2 regions of the Waltera sp. genome follow, and region 2 is predicted to be linked to the other one. Evidence: riboswitches for the same ligand, from Rfam matches in the RefSeq annotation. Region 2 holds a riboswitch; the other holds the start of a gene.

Region 1 (8,153 bases), on a different contig from region 2:
GTCATACGGGGTCGCCGTCATCTGAATGGGTACGCGCTCGGAGATCTCCAGCCCAAACTCGGAGAGCTGATATACTTTGTCCGGGTTATTGGTAAGCAGGCGCAGGCTTTTTACGCCAAGTTCCCGGAGGATCTGTGCGCCGAGATAATACTCCCGTTCATCTCCATGGAACCCCAGAGCGAGATTGGCTTCCAGCGTATCCATGCCCTGCTCCTGAAGTTCATAGGCACGCAGCTTGTTGATCAGACCGATGCCCCGGCCTTCCTGCCGCATATAGAGCAGGATACCCCGGTCTTCTTTTTCGATCTGCGTCATGGCAGCGGCCAGCTGTTGGCCGCAGTCACAACGCAAAGAGCCAAATGTATCTCCTGTCAGGCATTCCGAGTGGACGCGGCACAGAATATCCTTTCCATCGCCAATGTCACCTTTTACCAGTGCAATGTGATGCTCTCCGTTCAGGCGGCTCACAAAACCATAAGCTCTGAAGGTGCCATACTTGGTGGGCAGGTTCACTGCCGTCACCTGATCGACCAGTTTATCGTGACACTTGCGGTACTCCTGTAAATCACGGATGGTGATGAATTTGATCTGGAAACGCTCTGCCAGCTTTGCCAGTTCAGCGGTGCGCATCATCGTGCCATCCTCCCGCATGATCTCGCAGCACAGGCCGCATTCTTTCAGCCCTGCCAGACGGCACAGGTCAACGGTTGCTTCCGTGTGACCGTTGCGCTCCAACACACCGTTCTTTTTTGCCAGAAGGGGGAACATATGGCCCGGTCTGCGGAAATCTTCTGCTTTTGCGTGATCGTCCACACAAGCCATCGCCGTAATGGAACGCTCTGCGGCAGAAATGCCCGTAGAAGTAGAAACGTGGTCGATGGACACCGTAAATGCCGTTTCATGGTTGTCGGTGTTATGCTGCACCATCTGCGGAAATTGCAGCTTCTGGACGAAAGCCTCGGACATCGGCATACAGATCAGACCTTTGCCGTGGGTCGCCATAAAGTTGACGTTTTCGGTGGTGGCAAATTCGGCAGCACAGATGAAGTCCCCCTCGTTTTCACGGTCGGGGTCATCCGTTACCAGAATGATTTTTCCTTGCTTCAGGTCTTGCAAAGCTTCGGGAATGGTATTGAAGTTCATCGTAAACTCTCCTTAAAAGCCGCAGCGCAGCAGCATTTCTTTTGTGAGCGTGTTTTGCTTCGGTGTTTCTGATGGAAGCAGCCTCTCGATATATTTTCCAACAACATCGGTTTCCAAATTGACAAAATCCCCTTTGTGCCGTTGGTTCAGGTTCGTCTGACGGACGGTGTGCGGTATCGTGGACACGGAAAAGCCCGTAGGTTCCACCGCAGCCACGGTCAGGCTGATACCGTCTATTGTGATAGAGCCTTTTTCAACGACATAGCGAAGGATCGCAGAATCTGCATGAATGATGTACCAGATAGCCGTATCGTCTTTTCGGATATTAGCAATGCGTCCGACGCCATCCACATGGCCTGCTACGATGTGTCCGCCAAAACGTCCGTTGGCCGGCATGGCACGTTCCAGATTGACAGCACTTCCAACGGTGAGCTGTGCAAGTGCAGAGCGGTTCAAGGTCTCGTGCATGACATCCGCAGCAAAGCTATCCGGGAAGAGCTGCCTGACGGTCAGACAGATGCCGTTGACGGCGATGCTGTCGCCGATCCTGGTTCCTTCCAGAACCGTTTTTGCACGAACAGTCAGTACGGCGGAATGCTGTCCCCGATTGATGGATTTTATTGTTCCGACTTCTTCCACGATTCCGGTAAACACGGGTACTCCACCTCACTTTCGATCAGGAAATCTTTGCCAAGCTGTTCCAATCGGCTGTTCTTCAGGCGGAATGCAGCATCCGGAAGCGGGACACCTGCACCCTCAATGGGTGCTTTGGCATCCCTTCCTCCGAACAGCTTCGGGGCAATGTAAGCCTGTACCTGCTGCACGATGCCGCTTTCCAGTGCAGACCAGTTCAAGGTTCCGCCGCCTTCCAGTAGAATGCTGTCGATCTGCTCCTGCCCCAGCTGTTCCATCAGTTGCAGAAGATTCACATGACCGCAATGCGCTTCCAGACAAAGGACCCGGCACCCGGCCTGTTGATATGCCGCCTGCTTCTCCGGGTCGCCGCAGCAGGTCGCAAGAATGGTCGGAACCTGTTTGGCGGTCATGACCATCTGGGATTGCAGCGGTGTCCGCAAATGTGTATCACAGATGATCCGGACGGGATCACGGCCACCCTCTATCCGGCAGGTCAGCAGTGGGTCATCTGCTAGGATGGTTCCGACTCCCACCATAATGCCGCGGAATCGGTGTCGCTGCCGTTGAACATGATTCCGGGCAATTTCCCCGGTGATCCATTTGGAAGCGCCTGTGTATGTGGCGATTTTTCCGTCCATCGTCATGGCGTATTTCATGGAAACGAAGGGGCGTTTTGTGGTGATATAGTGGAAGAACACCTTGTTCAGCGCATCGCATTCCTCTTGCAGAACATTTTCGGTCACATCTATGCCGTGTGCGCGCAGGATTGCAATTCCTTTTCCAGCCACCAGCGGATTCGGGTCAGCAGAACCCACGACCACCCGGTGAATGCCCGCGTCCAGAATCGCATCCACGCAGGGCGGCTGCTTTCCGTAATGGCAGCACGGCTCCAATGTCACATACAGGGTCGCTCCCTGCGGATCTTCGGTGCAGGATGCCAGCGCATTGCGCTCCGCATGAGCCTGACCGTATCTCTGGTGCCAGCCCTGTCCGATGGTCCTGCCCTCTTTTACGACCACGGCACCCACCATCGGGTTGGGAGATGTCCATCCGCAACCTTTTTTTGCAAGCTGCAAAGCCAGACGCATATACTCTTTGTCGTTCATCGTGTCGCCTCCAAAAGAAAAAGCCCTGAACAAAACCGTTCAGGGCAAGCCGAAAAGACACAAGGGACCCTTGTGCAAAAAAGAAAGCTCCAGAATGCAAACGCATCCCAGAGCAGCCTCCACAAGCGCAGAACCGTGCGGGCTCTGCGCTTGGTATCTTCTTTCATCCAGACTGTACTGTCGGCTTCGGAGTTTCACCGAATCATGCCTTGCGGCTCGTGGGCTATACCACCGGTAGGGAATTGCACCCTGCCCTGAAGATCTTTATAAAATTGTCTATGTATAAGACTATAATCTTTCTTTCCTTTTCTGTCAAGAGAATTTTTCTGGCTTTCTATACTGCCTCCACCGTATAATGGGCTTTCCAGATACCGCCCGGTGCAATCAGATTTCCCCACTCCCGATCTTTTAAATCTCCGGTAAAATCAGCACTGTCACAGCGTCCATACCATGGCTCTACACATATAAACGGTACATCTGCTCCCGCCAGTGACCAGACTCCAAACAATGGAGCATCCATCGTAACGGTCAGATAGGGATTTCCTTCCATGTCACAAAGAGAGACTTCATGCACATTCTGATTTTCAATCACAAGGGCATCATCATCAAACAGATGATCGGTAACTGTCAGATAACTATTTTTCAATTCATAATCCACAGTACCGTTTCCGACCAGACCATCCACAATCGTTGTACTTGTAAGCGGACCAGCTACATCAAAGCGGATTTTACAATTTTTCGGACGATTGAATGCCGGATGCCCGCCAATCGAAAACGGAAGTTCTTCCTCCGAAGGATTTTCCACCTGCCAGAGCACTTCCAGCTTATTTTCCTCGATGTGATATCCAATACGAAGGGTAAACGCATAAGGATATTTTGCCATGGTTTCCTCATTGGATTTTAATACAAACCAGAGCGTATCCTCCGTCTGAGAATCCAGCGTAAAATCCATATCGCGGGCAAATCCGTGCTGTCCCATGGTGTAAGTCTGTCCTTTGGTACGAAACTGTTTGTCTTTTACCGCTCCAACAAACGGAAACAGTACCGGTGAGGTGCGTCCCCAGAATTTTGGATCAGCTTTCCACATATATTCTTTTCCGGTATTTTTACGGACCAGAGATTTTAATTCTGCCCCATGTTCCTCCACTTCGATTGCAATGAGTTCATTCTCAAGCTTATGTCTTGCCATATGTTCCATCTCCTCTGATTCTATAAATTACGCGTTACCGCTTCACTTTTTCTCTCCCTGTCCATTTTATCTTATGCTATTTTACCGAGGTTTGTCAATGGACTGAATTTGCGAAGAAGTAGCAACAGATACTAAATCTTCAAGTGCAAGCACTCTAGGTTCCTCCGGATTACTGTCTCTGTTTACAATAGTGTTAATCTGCTTTGGTATATTTTTATTCACAAGCTCAGGGAAAACCACTCTGACATACATTCACTCCTTTACACTTTTGCTGATATACTTTTTCAGAATTACAGTTTATTCTATAATCTCCCAATACCCATTTTTCGGTGAACCATGACGAACCACAATATCTGATTCTTTCATTTTTTTAATATTATTTTCAACAGTCCGCCTAGATATATCTATTCTGTCTGCTATTTTTTTGACCGAAATATATTTATCTTCTGCTATACAATCTAGTATTTTCTCCTGAGTCTCCGTCAATTTCTGTGCTTTTTCTCTGATACGGACTTTATCTCCGAAATCATTTCCACCATTTACTCCACCATTTACTCCACCATTTACTCCACCATTTACTCCACTATTTTCTCCACCATTTGCATTATGCTGCACATTCCTATATAAATTCACCCGAAACATATCATCAAATACTTCCACAGTCGGAACAGGCAGTCCATATTCTCCAGCAACACTTATAATTCTTCTGATGCCACTTCCCCACGCTTCTACCAGTCCCATCTGACCAAATATATTTGCAATCAGCTTGTTTCTAATCTTGGAATGACCTTTCATCACTTCCTCGTAGGTTAGTCCATTGTATAGTCCACCTGGAGATGTCACTTCTAAGCGATCATCATAAATTGCCACCTGTATGCAGGATTCATCTAACAGGTTTCTGTGACAATGTGCGTTGATTATCATTTCACGAATTGCTTCTACTGGGAGTTCATAGCTTTCCCGACGCACTAAGCCATCTATTGTCACTCCAAGTCTGATATTTCTCAAAACAAAATCAACCGCACTCTCTATCTGCTTGTATATCGGTCCAGTATATTCCCGTTTATCAAGAAAAACCGTTCTATCCGTTCCCTTGAATACGGCGCACTGCGTCTTTGCAAACGGAAAATAATCTGATGTTAGCAGCACATACGCATTTGATGCAAGCACATTGCCTTCGCTTTTCTTCAAAATTTTCCAATTAAACAACTGCTCTTTTCTTACATCATGCCCCGAAAGTCCTGCCTTCTTTCGGAAATCTTCAATATCCTTGCATAAAGACTGCGTTGCTTCTTCCGTCACTTCATATCCTACACAAGTAAGCTCATCCCAAGAAATACGGGCGCCTTCCATCTCCAGCTCACTTATCTTTTCCTGATGCGCATGTCTGGAAGTACCAGCCACACGAATATAGGTGCCTTTCGCCTTACCTTGGGCTTTAATATAATATGGTCGGTTTTTTCCTGCTTCCACCGTGATAACAATGACTGTCTTGCCATCAACCGTCTGCGGCCCAATGTCCGGTATGATCTGCGGTTCACAAGAATCTGATATAGCATTTGTCAAAGCGTCCATAGCTTGAAACAAACTATCATTGTCAACACCAACTACCTGATGTGTTTTATCATCAATACCTATGACCAGTCTGCCACCCTGTGTATTGGCAAAAGCCACAACTGTTTTCATATATTTTTCGCTTTTATCCGGTACAACTACCTTGTATTCAATATTCTTTGATTCGCCAGAAAACAGCTCATCTTTTGCCATAATGCTACCTCCAATTTTCTTGTTCTAATCTCTACTTTCATCTTATCAAGCAGATTATCCGCTGCATCCGGTGCCATCAGATCCTTTGAAATATAATGCACTATATCTCCGCCTTTAATTGATTAAAAGCCTCATCAACAGATACAGCATCAATTCTTTTTGCCTGTGCAAGTCCGGTCTGCATCATAGTATCAAATTCAGCTTGTGTTATAGAATCTCTCGTAGCAAGTTTATCCGGAATATCAAGTGAAAATGGTACTCGTGCTGTTACATTTGCAGTTTTTGTTGCCATAGTATGCACCTCCTATTTCCGATAGTGTTCCACCTTGTATGGCTTTTTACAACACAAATATTTTTTAACCAGCCATTTAAATGAGGAGTTTTCTCACCATCTCAGCATCAAAGGTAACAGATTTCAGATGATCCACCTCAATCTGATACAGCGCATTTGCAGCAATATGTTCTGCCGCCTGCTCCAAATCACGGATTCCACTGGTACCCGAATACAGATCCACGATTGTATTTAATGCCTCATCTGTGATGATACATTCCTCTTCCTTTAAGCTCATGCGCTTTAATACCTTAGGCAGTGCAAATTTTGAGAAGATAATCTTCTTTTCCTCAAACGTATAATCCGGGATATCAATTACCGCAAAACGGGACAGAATCGGTGCGCTGATCTGCTCCTTATCGTTTGCTGTTGCAATCGGATAAACACCAGATGTCGGGATCATACACTCGATATAGTTATCTGTAAATCCCAGATTATCCAGAAGTGTCAGTAAGACATCTGCCGGATTTCCGTTTCCTTTTCCAGAAGCTGCCTTATCCAGCTCATTGATAATAAATACCAGGCTTGACTCTCCTGCCATGGCAAATGCATCCATGATGATCCCCGGCTTTGCGTTAGCATAAATTCTCGAACTTCCGGTCAGCTGCTCCGGATCATTGATGGAACTCATATCAAGAGTTGTCCACGGAAGTTTTAAAATACGGGCAACTGCATAGGCAATCTGCGATTTTCCGGTTCCTGCCGGTCCCACCAGAAGCAGTCCGTATGCCGGAAGCGTATGTGTGCGGTTGATCTGAATGATCGTCTCAATGATTCTCTGCTTTACACGCTCCATGCCATACAGTTCCTCATCTAAAATCCGACGGGCTTCCTTGGGATCAATGGCCTCAAAATAATTGTTTTTCCACTGGATATTCATCATGATGGAAAGTGCACGCTGTGCATGACGCCGCTCTTCCGGAGACACTTCATTGGAACGTGCCACTGCTAAATTCCGGCGTGCCCACAACCGGATGTTATCCGGCATGGTCCGTCCTGCGCAGGTCATAAAATCGGTGATGCTCTGAATACTGGTGAGCTTCATATCATCGCCGTCTTCCTCCTGCTCCTCATCCACCGCTTCCTCACTCGGTGCACTGCTGGCAAACAGACGCTCCATCATAAACTGTAAAAAGCCATCTTCCGCGGAAAGCTTTTTTCCACCGCCAAATGCAATTTCACGGATCTTATACACAGCATATCCATCCGGTGTGTTCTCTCCAGACAGCCGGACATTAATGTGGTTTTCCCCCAGCCAGCGAAGCAGATTGACAAAACGGGCATCCACCCGCAAAATATCCGCACATACAGTTCCGTCTTCCTGGGTAAACTCAAATGCTGTGCGCTTTGTCTGGTTCGTGAACACTCCGCAGGAATGATATTTCCACTGCTTTGCCGTATTATCTAAAACCAGAATCGGATATTTTGCACTTGCAGTGTTTTCATTCGACTGAAATGTTGTATAGGTACACTCACAGGCTTTCTTTTCTTCCGTTGTATTGCTGAAATCAAATACAGGCATATCTATCTCCCTTCTACATGATTTAAGGGTCAAAAACAGTTTTGACCCTTATCATGCATAAACAATTCTGTTATTTTCTACGAAAGCAGTGCTTTATCACTTGCAAATTCCTCACCGCTTACTTTTTCAAACTGATGCAGCAGATCTCCGACCGTAAGTTTCTTTTTGTCTTCACCTGCGATATTTAAAATAACTTTTCCTTCATGCATCATAATCAGACGGTTTCCATGGGCAATCGCATCCTTCATATTGTGTGTTACCATCATGGCCGTCAGATGATTCTCTGAAATGATCTGATCCGAAATCTCAAGTACCTTTGCGGCAGTCTTTGGATCCAGCGCAGCCGTATGCTCATCGAGAAGCAGAAGCTTCGGTTTCTGGATGGAAGCCATCAGAAGCGTGATTGCCTGACGCTGTCCACCGGATAACAGACCGACTTTTGATGTCAGGCGATCTTCC
Region 2 (8,153 bases):
GATTCCTTCTGGCATCCATGATGGGACATACCAGCTTGTCCGTTCCCCAGAGGTTAAAAGCCAGTCCCTCCAGTGTCGGGACCTCTACCAGCGGAAGGTTCAATGCCAGTCCCAGTCCCTTTGCCGTAGCCGCCCCGATCCGAAGTCCGGTAAAAGAACCAGGTCCTGCGGAAATGGCAATCGCATCAATGGTATGCAGATCCAGATCGATCATCTGCCGGATCTCATCAAGCATGGGTAATAATGTCTGGGAATGTGTTTTCTTGTAATCCGTGGTGTATTCCGCGATCAGGACGTCATCCTCCACGATGGCGGCGCTGGCCACCAGTCCGGAACTGTCCAAAGCTAATATTTTCATACTGTAGTCCTCTCCTCAATCGTGATCCGGCGGTAATCAAAGCCTTTCTCCAGATCCTTTTCTATGGTCACCTGCCTGTAATGTTCCGGCAGGATCTCTTCGATCAGATTCGCCCACTCGATCAGGCAAAGTCCTTCCCCGTAAAAACAATCCTCATAGCCAATCTCCTCCATCTCCTCCACATCGCCAATACGATAGACATCAAAATGGTAAAAGGGCATACGTCCTTCCTCGTAGATCTGCACAATGGTAAAGGTCGGGCTGTTCACCGGCTCCGTGATTCCGAGGCCATCTGCCACACCTTGGGTAAATACGGTCTTGCCTACTCCCAGATCACCGATCAGCGTGTAGACCTGTCCGGGAAGTGCTTCCCTGCCGATCCGTTGTCCCAGTGCAAAGGTCTCTTCCGCACTGTGGGTCTCTATGATCTCTTTTTTGCATTCTCTGTTATCTGCTGAATCGCCTGTTGTCATTTTCCTTACGCTTTCTATTGTTACATGTTACGTGTTACATGTTACGGTTATGCAGTTACTGTTACTTTTTATTTAATTCGTAACTATTCAGAGCCATGCAAAACTGCGTTCTGCGAATGCCTGCATACAGACAGATAAGCAGTTTTATATGGCGAAGTAACCACATGCTCTATTCTTTTGCTGTATCCATGCATCTAGCTGCGGATCTTCACTTTTGTGGGCGGCATATGGGTGGAAATCATTTCAATAACATCCGTTGTCTTATCCTGCATCTGACTTTTAGGAAAAATTGTTGCATTATTTTTCGCCGTATACACAATGATGCTGCGTCCGGTGGATACCGCTTTCAAGCAATCCTCCCATTTCTGACAGGTGGAGCTGTCCCCCTGGGAGATGGTAATGCCGTTCTCATCCAACACATAATGCAGCGGTTCCTTGAAGACCGGATTGTTTACTGCCTGCTGTTTGCTCTTGATATAGAGTGTCCATGGGAGATATAACAGAATCACCACGCCAAGAATCAGATAGATCCAGTACTGTCTCGAGATGCCCACGATCACGCCCAAAGCTCCAATCACTGCTCCCAGAAGTCCGGACACACTGTTGTAGCTGTGCCGCAATAAAAAGTCATATAAATCCCCCGATGTAATCTTCACATCCAATTCTACCATAATGAGTTCTTTCCTTATAATAATGTGACTGCATAGTTACTTGCTATTATAATCCCATCCCCACCATCCGGCGACTGCGCATAGGATTGCATACTATAGAGAACATTATAAATTTTTTCCCATAAAAAAGCAAGTAAAGAACCGCAGGGATTCCAATATCTGTGACCTGCGGTTCTTATAGTTTACGTTTTGTTTAATTATGATTTAACTTTTATCACATATTATTCATGCCGTAATGCTTCGATAGGGCTTAATTTCGCTGCCTTTTTCGCCGGATAAATTCCAAAGAAAATACCTACAGCCGAGGAGAACATACTGGCTCCCAGCACCGTACCCACACTCACCTTTGCAGTAAATCCAATCAGGCTGCAGATTCCGAAGGCTCCTGCCACACCGATCAGGATACCGATCAGGCCGCCCAGCAGGGTAATGATGGCGGATTCCGACAGAAACTGTAACAGGATGGACCCGGTCCTGGCTCCCAGAGATTTCCGGATACCGATCTCTCTGGTACGCTCTGTCACGGATACCAGCATAATGTTCATAACGCCGATACCACCCACCAGCAGGGAGATGGCTGCCACAAATACCACGAAAATGGTGATGTAGCTTAAGATCTGATCCATCTGGCTCATAATATCATTAAAGTTCTGTACTAAGATGGCGTTCTGTCCTCTGACACCGTGGCGGTTCTCCAACAATCTCACCACATCCTTCGCCACCTGAGAGGCATTGTCCGCACCATCACTGACGATCAGCAGATCCGTATACTCCACATAGAATCCATATCCGTCCGATATCGTGGAGATGGGTGCCTCCATGGTCACTGTACCGGTTCCTCCCATTCCGAAAAGTTTCGATGCGTTGTCCTTACGAATACCAACAATCGTAAATTCCTGTGTCACTCCATACAACGTATAATCAAAACTCATTCCGATCACATTGGTATTACCAAACAGCGTTTTCGCGCTGCTCTCTGTAATGACACAGACTTTATTCGCCGTATAATAATCCGAATCGGTAAAATAACGTCCCTTGATGATCGGATCCTGGCTCGAATATTCCAGTCCCGCCTTACCGAAAGTTGCAGCAGCATCAAAAGTTCCCTTTCTGCCGGTGGCGCTTCCGCTGAAACTCCAGGACGGTGTTACCGCCTTGACATTTGGAACTTTCTCCAGAATGGCATCCATATCCTCTTCCGTGAATACCACCTCTGTTCCGTTTTCCGCGGTGTTACTACTATATACTGCGATCTGGCCGCCCGCCATAGAATTCAGTTCTCCGTTGATCCCACTTTTCACGCCATTACCTATGGAAATGATCATGATCACCGAAGAGATTCCTATGATAATGCCCAGCATGGTCAGGATCGAACGTCCTTTATTACTGCGGATATTCATCAATGCAATTTTGATGTATTCCCATACTTGTGTCATGGATCCGCCTCCTACTGTTCCATGGGCACAGCCGTTACTGCCATGCCCTCCTCCAGGCTGATACCCGCGAGGCTGTTCACTATGATCTGGTCTTCCTCAGTAATACCCTCCAGGACCTCTGTGTATTCATCGGAGGAGATTCCGCAGGTAATTGCCCTCTTGACTACCATGCCGTTCTCGATCACATAGAGGAAATCTCCATTTTTATCCGCATTGATCGCTTCTACCGGGATCAACAATGTATCCTGTGCACTGTTGGTATGTACGGTCAGCTTAGCATCCAGTCCGAGGATGATCTTGTCATCCGGGTTGGTCAGATGTACTTCTACCCCTACCATGGGCGTATTGGATGCGTTCAGTGTTGCCATACGATTGATCTTACTGATCTCGCCTTCGTATTTATTGCCGGAGATGGTAATATCTACTTTCTGCCCGATGGCAAGTTTTGCCACATCGGACTTGGAAGCATCAAAGGAAACCTTCACATTCTGGCTGCTCTCCAGTGTGATCAGCTGTGCTCCTTCTGTTACGCTGGCTCCGGAGACACCGGTACACTCCGTTACAATACCGTCAAAGTCCGCAACAATTCCTTTTTTCGCCGCATCGTACTGTTCCTGTGCCTCCTGATAGGTCAGCTGTGCCAGATCCTTATCTGCCGCATAGGCTTGCGACTGATAGCCATTCAGGATCGTTCCCTCACTGCTGCCCTTCTGGCTCTGCATCTCGGCCTTGTAATTTTCACATTCCGTAATATGCTCCTGCACGGTAGCGATCTCATTCTGCATACTCACTACATAATCACTGGAATTAGCAATAGACTGCACGTAAGAATTTCTGGCCTGACTGCTGCTGATATCCTGTAATTCCTTATTGATTTCCTTGGCCCGTTCTGCTGTCACACCGTCCTGCAGTTCTTTGTTTAGGTCTGCCGCTTTTCTGCTCAGATCGTAGCTCTCCTCAGACAACTGTCTCTGGGTCTCCCTCTGGCTCGTACTCAGTTTATCCTGCAGTTCCTTGAGATATGCCTTGTAATCGGTAAGCTGCTGATCCAACACTGCTAGATTGGTATTGGCCTCATTCAGTTTTGCTGTACTTTTGCTGTTCTCTGTCATAGTACTGTTATAAGAAGCATTACTCTTATCCTGCTGTAAGGACGCCTCCTGCAGGCGCTGTTCCATCTGATCCATGTCGTAGGTCATCAGGACATCTCCTGCCTTGACGGCATCTCCGGCTGCCACATTGATCTCGCTTAATCTTCCGCTGACCGGAGCAAATAAAACGGTCTTTTCCTCACTGGCTACTTTTCCGCTGGTGCTGACATTTTCTTCGATGTCTCCGCGAAATGCATTAGTGGTGCTTACCATCACTCCAGCATTGCCGGAAAACGCACAGCTTACCATGCGTATCACGATCAGTACAATTATGATAGCCGCAATAATAACAGGTGCTTTTTTACGCTTTTTGCTTGGGTTCTTTGCCTTCTGTTCCTTTTTTGCTTCTTTTTGCTTTCTCTTTTCTGCTTTCTTCATTTCCTTGATTTTTTTAGCACTCAGTGCCTGTTCTGTTTTTTCCTGCTGTTCCATGATCCCTCACTTATGATCCTTTCTATATTCATTCATACTCTTATCTTTTCATAATTTGTTAGCCGTGACCGGTGGCATGGCATTGCATGTGAAAGATTTATTTTCCACTACGCTCCTGCTGTCTGCAGCTCCTCCACCGGAACGATCTGTCCGGAATCGGATTCCACTTTGCCGTCCTTGATCTTGATCACCCGTTTTGCCTGTGCCGCAATATCATTGTCATGGGTAATCAGGATGACTGTTCTTCCCTCATTATGTAAACCTTTCAGAATATCCATGATCTCTTTTGTGGAATTGGAGTCCAGATTGCCGGTAGGTTCATCCGCCAGGATCACCGGTGGTGCCTGAGCAATAGCTCGGGCAATGGCCACTCTCTGCTGTTGTCCTCCCGACATCTCCGAAGGCTTATGATCCATACGGTGTTCCAGTCCCACCTTTTTCAGTGCTTCTCTGGAAAGCTCCTGCCGTACACTTCTGGATACTCCCCGGTAGATCAGTGGCAGTTCTACATTTTCCACCGCAGTCAGATTGGGGATCAGATTGAATCCCTGGAAAATAAAGCCGATCTCCCGGTTGCGGATATCCGACAGTTCATCGTCTGTCAATGCGGATACATCCTGTCCATGGAGCCAATATTCTCCACTGGTGGGCACATCCAGGCATCCCAGCATATTCATCAGCGTGGACTTACCGCTTCCGGAATGTCCGATGATGGCCACAAATTCCTGTTCGTCGATGGTCAGGCTCACATGATCCAATGCCCGCACCTCATTTTCCCCAGGATTGTAAACCTTGCACACATCTTTGATCTCTACTAATGCACTCATTCCTCACATACTCCCATTTCATGATACATTTTCTGTGTATTCTTCATTGTGTCACTGTACTGTTTGCATAATACAATAATATCTATTGAGTGTCAACACATTTCTATAAGTATTTGCAACTATTCAGAGTCATGCAAAAGGAAAGCTCTGGAAGGGCGATTTTGCGCATGCGGTTCTGAATAGTTAGTACAGCTACTATAACAGGGAAATCCGAAAAAAATGTTGGGAAAATTCTAAAGATTTTCTATATTGACAATATGTTCACAAAGTGTTATATTCCATGCATAAGGTAAAGTTCTTCAGGGTTGGGTGCAATTCCCTACTGGCGGTAATAGGTCATCCTTAAGTCCGCGACCCGCAGATGCATTCTGCGGCTGATCCGGTGTGAATCCGGAACCAACAGTACAGTCTGGATGAAAGAAGACGTATCACTTATATTTTTTTGTGATACCCATGCCCCGGAAGCTTGTATTCCGGGGCTTTTTTTGAAGACTTTCCTTGATTTTCTCATAGGAAAGGAGTTCTGAAATGAACAAACTAATGCAAACTGTAACTGAAAATGTGGCCTATGTAGTCATCTTCCTAGCGGTCATCGTGGGGTGTTTCCTGGTGGCTGTGGTGCTGGAAAAGAGTGCCCAGAAGAAAAACGGAGTTTCTGAGCCGATCTTCAACACCAGAAAGCTTGCCATGATCGGTATGTTTTCCGCCATCGCCATGATCCTGCATGTGCTGGACTTCCCCATCTTTTTTGCCCCCGGCTTCTATAAAATGGACTTCAGTGAGCTGCCGATCTTAGTCGGTTCCTTTGCTTTCGGTCCCGTAGCAGGTGTCATGATGGAATTCGTGAAGATACTGCTGAAGCTGTGCATAAAAGGTACCTCTACCGCTTTCATCGGCGATCTGGCGAATTTCGTAGTGGGCTGCAGCCTGATCATCCCTGCCTCCGCTGTGTATTCCTTTAAGAAAACTAAGAAAAACGCCATCCTTGCCTGCATTGCCGGTACACTGGTCATGACGATATTCGGTACCGCATTCAATGCCGTATATCTGCTTCCCGCCTTCTCCAAGTTCTACGGAATGCCTCTGGATGCCATCCTGGCAATGGGTACCGAAGTCAATCCGCTGGCAAAGGAAGGCAGCATTGTAAGCTTCGTGGTGGCATGTGTGGCTCCCATGAATCTCATCAAGGGAACGCTGGTCTCTGTTGTGACACTGCTCATCTACAAGCCTTTAAGCCCTATTATCAAAACAGGTCATAAGGCATAATAAAGATCTATTTCACTTTTCGTATCGTTTGGTGTTATTGGTTATAAAATCATAAGAAGAAAGAGGAATAACATTTTGCTGTGTTATCCCTCTTTCTTCTTATGATAATACGATGTTGGGGTCAAAAGCCCCCGACTTTGATGCCTGCAGATTGTTCCGTGCTACGCATTCCCACTTCTCCGCTCCGCTTCGGTCCGTGCTAAACATGTGCCACTGGCACATAGCACCCTGCCCTCTATTCGCATATCGTGGGATTATCATCCCACTTTTATGCTCATATCGGGGCGGGTCATAACATTACTGCTTCTGGATCTTCATGGTCAGACCGATACGTTTCTTCGCCACATCCACAGTCAATACCTGCACATCCACAATATCTCCGACGCTGACAGCTTCCAGCGGATGCTTGATATAGCGGTCGGTGATCTGGGAGATGTGCACCAGTCCGTCCTGATGGACACCGATATCCACGAACACACCAAAGTCAATGACATTACGCACGGTTCCTTTCAGAATCATGCCGGGCTTTAAATCCTTCATATCCAGAACATCACTGCGCAGGATCGGCTTCGGCATATCGTCTCTGGGATCTCTGCCCGGCTTCTCCAGTTCCTTCAGGATATCTGTCAGCGTGATCTCGCCGATTCCCAGCTCTTCTGCCAGCAGTTTCTTATTCTTAATACGCTTTTCCAGTCCGGAAATATCTTTTGCATCATTTGATGCATTCTGTACTGCCGGTGCATTTTTCTTTGTAGAAGTTTCTGCAGAATTATCAAAGCTCACACCACCCATGGCCGCTGCCAGAGCCTTGCCCATAGCGGTATTGGTATTATGCACTCTTACGGTCTTACCTTTCTGCTCTTCCCGTTTCTTTGCTGTATTGGCTGCATTACTGCCGTTCTTCTGTCCGGAAGCCTGTGCCCCGCTCTTGCCGGAAGCTTTCTTAACTGCCGCCTGTTTCTGGGCTTCCTTAATGTCCTCCATTGTCAGTCCCAGCTTCGCCATCAGCTGCTCCGCTGCTTCGTAGGATTCAGGATGAACGCTGGTGGCATCCAGAGGATTCTTACCATCCGGGATCCGTAAGAAACCGGCACACTGCTCATATGCCTTAGGTCCCAGCTTCGGCACCTTTAACAACTGCTTTCTGCTTACAAAACGCCCGTTATTTTCTCGGTAATCTACAATATTCTTCGCAATAGTCTTGTTAATGCCGGAGACATATTCCAGAAGGGATGCGGACGCAGTATTCAGATCCACACCGACCTTGTTTACACTGTCCTCCACCACGCCGCTTAAGGCATCGCTTAATTTCTTTTGGTTCATGTCGTGCTGATACTGGCCGACACCGATGGACTTGGGATCGATCTTCACCAGCTCTGCCAGGGGATCCTGTAATCTTCTGGCGATGGATGCAGCACTTCGCTGTCCCACGTCAAAATTGGGAAACTCTTCTGTCGCCAGCTTACTTGCGGAGTATACGGAAGCACCTGCCTCGTTGACGATCACATACTGTACCGGACGATCCAGTTCCTTCAACAG

The links. Region 2 has a riboswitch for FMN ahead of ACLTOH_RS13920 (ECF transporter S component). Riboswitches for the same ligand answer to the same signal wherever they lie in the genome.
Region 1: it holds a riboswitch for FMN, as region 2 does, so the genes downstream of both, ribD (bifunctional diaminohydroxyphosphoribosylaminopyrimidine deaminase/5-amino-6-(5-phosphoribosylamino)uracil reductase RibD) here and ACLTOH_RS13920 (ECF transporter S component) in region 2, are expected to answer to the same signal.

The regions. Positions count from the first base shown of each region.
Region 1 covers NZ_JBKVQF010000034.1:1,610-9,762, forward strand. Annotated here, with positions in the region: gene ACLTOH_RS14305 (bifunctional 3,4-dihydroxy-2-butanone-4-phosphate synthase/GTP cyclohydrolase II) at 1-1,143, opposite strand, end outside; gene ACLTOH_RS14310 (riboflavin synthase) at 1,156-1,797, opposite strand; gene ribD (bifunctional diaminohydroxyphosphoribosylaminopyrimidine deaminase/5-amino-6-(5-phosphoribosylamino)uracil reductase RibD) at 1,761-2,885, opposite strand; FMN riboswitch at 3,037-3,151, opposite strand; gene ACLTOH_RS14320 (aldose 1-epimerase family protein) at 3,220-4,074, opposite strand; gene ACLTOH_RS14325 (RNA-binding domain-containing protein) at 4,372-5,841, opposite strand; gene ACLTOH_RS14330 (hypothetical protein) at 5,942-6,133, opposite strand; gene ACLTOH_RS14335 (AAA family ATPase) at 6,210-7,694, opposite strand; gene ACLTOH_RS14340 (ABC transporter ATP-binding protein) at 7,772-8,153, opposite strand, start outside.
Region 2 covers NZ_JBKVQF010000031.1:12,497-20,649, reverse strand. Annotated here, with positions in the region: gene tsaB (tRNA (adenosine(37)-N6)-threonylcarbamoyltransferase complex dimerization subunit type 1 TsaB) at 1-358, opposite strand, end outside; gene tsaE (tRNA (adenosine(37)-N6)-threonylcarbamoyltransferase complex ATPase subunit type 1 TsaE) at 355-831, opposite strand; gene ACLTOH_RS13940 (YcxB family protein) at 1,026-1,502, opposite strand; gene ACLTOH_RS13935 (ABC transporter permease) at 1,724-2,938, opposite strand; gene ACLTOH_RS13930 (efflux RND transporter periplasmic adaptor subunit) at 2,950-4,521, opposite strand; gene ACLTOH_RS13925 (ABC transporter ATP-binding protein) at 4,629-5,348, opposite strand; FMN riboswitch at 5,640-5,777, shown strand; gene ACLTOH_RS13920 (ECF transporter S component) at 5,877-6,614, shown strand; partial or broken gene ACLTOH_RS13915 (hypothetical protein) at 6,727-7,003, shown strand; gene ACLTOH_RS13910 (Tex family protein) at 6,912-8,153, opposite strand, start outside.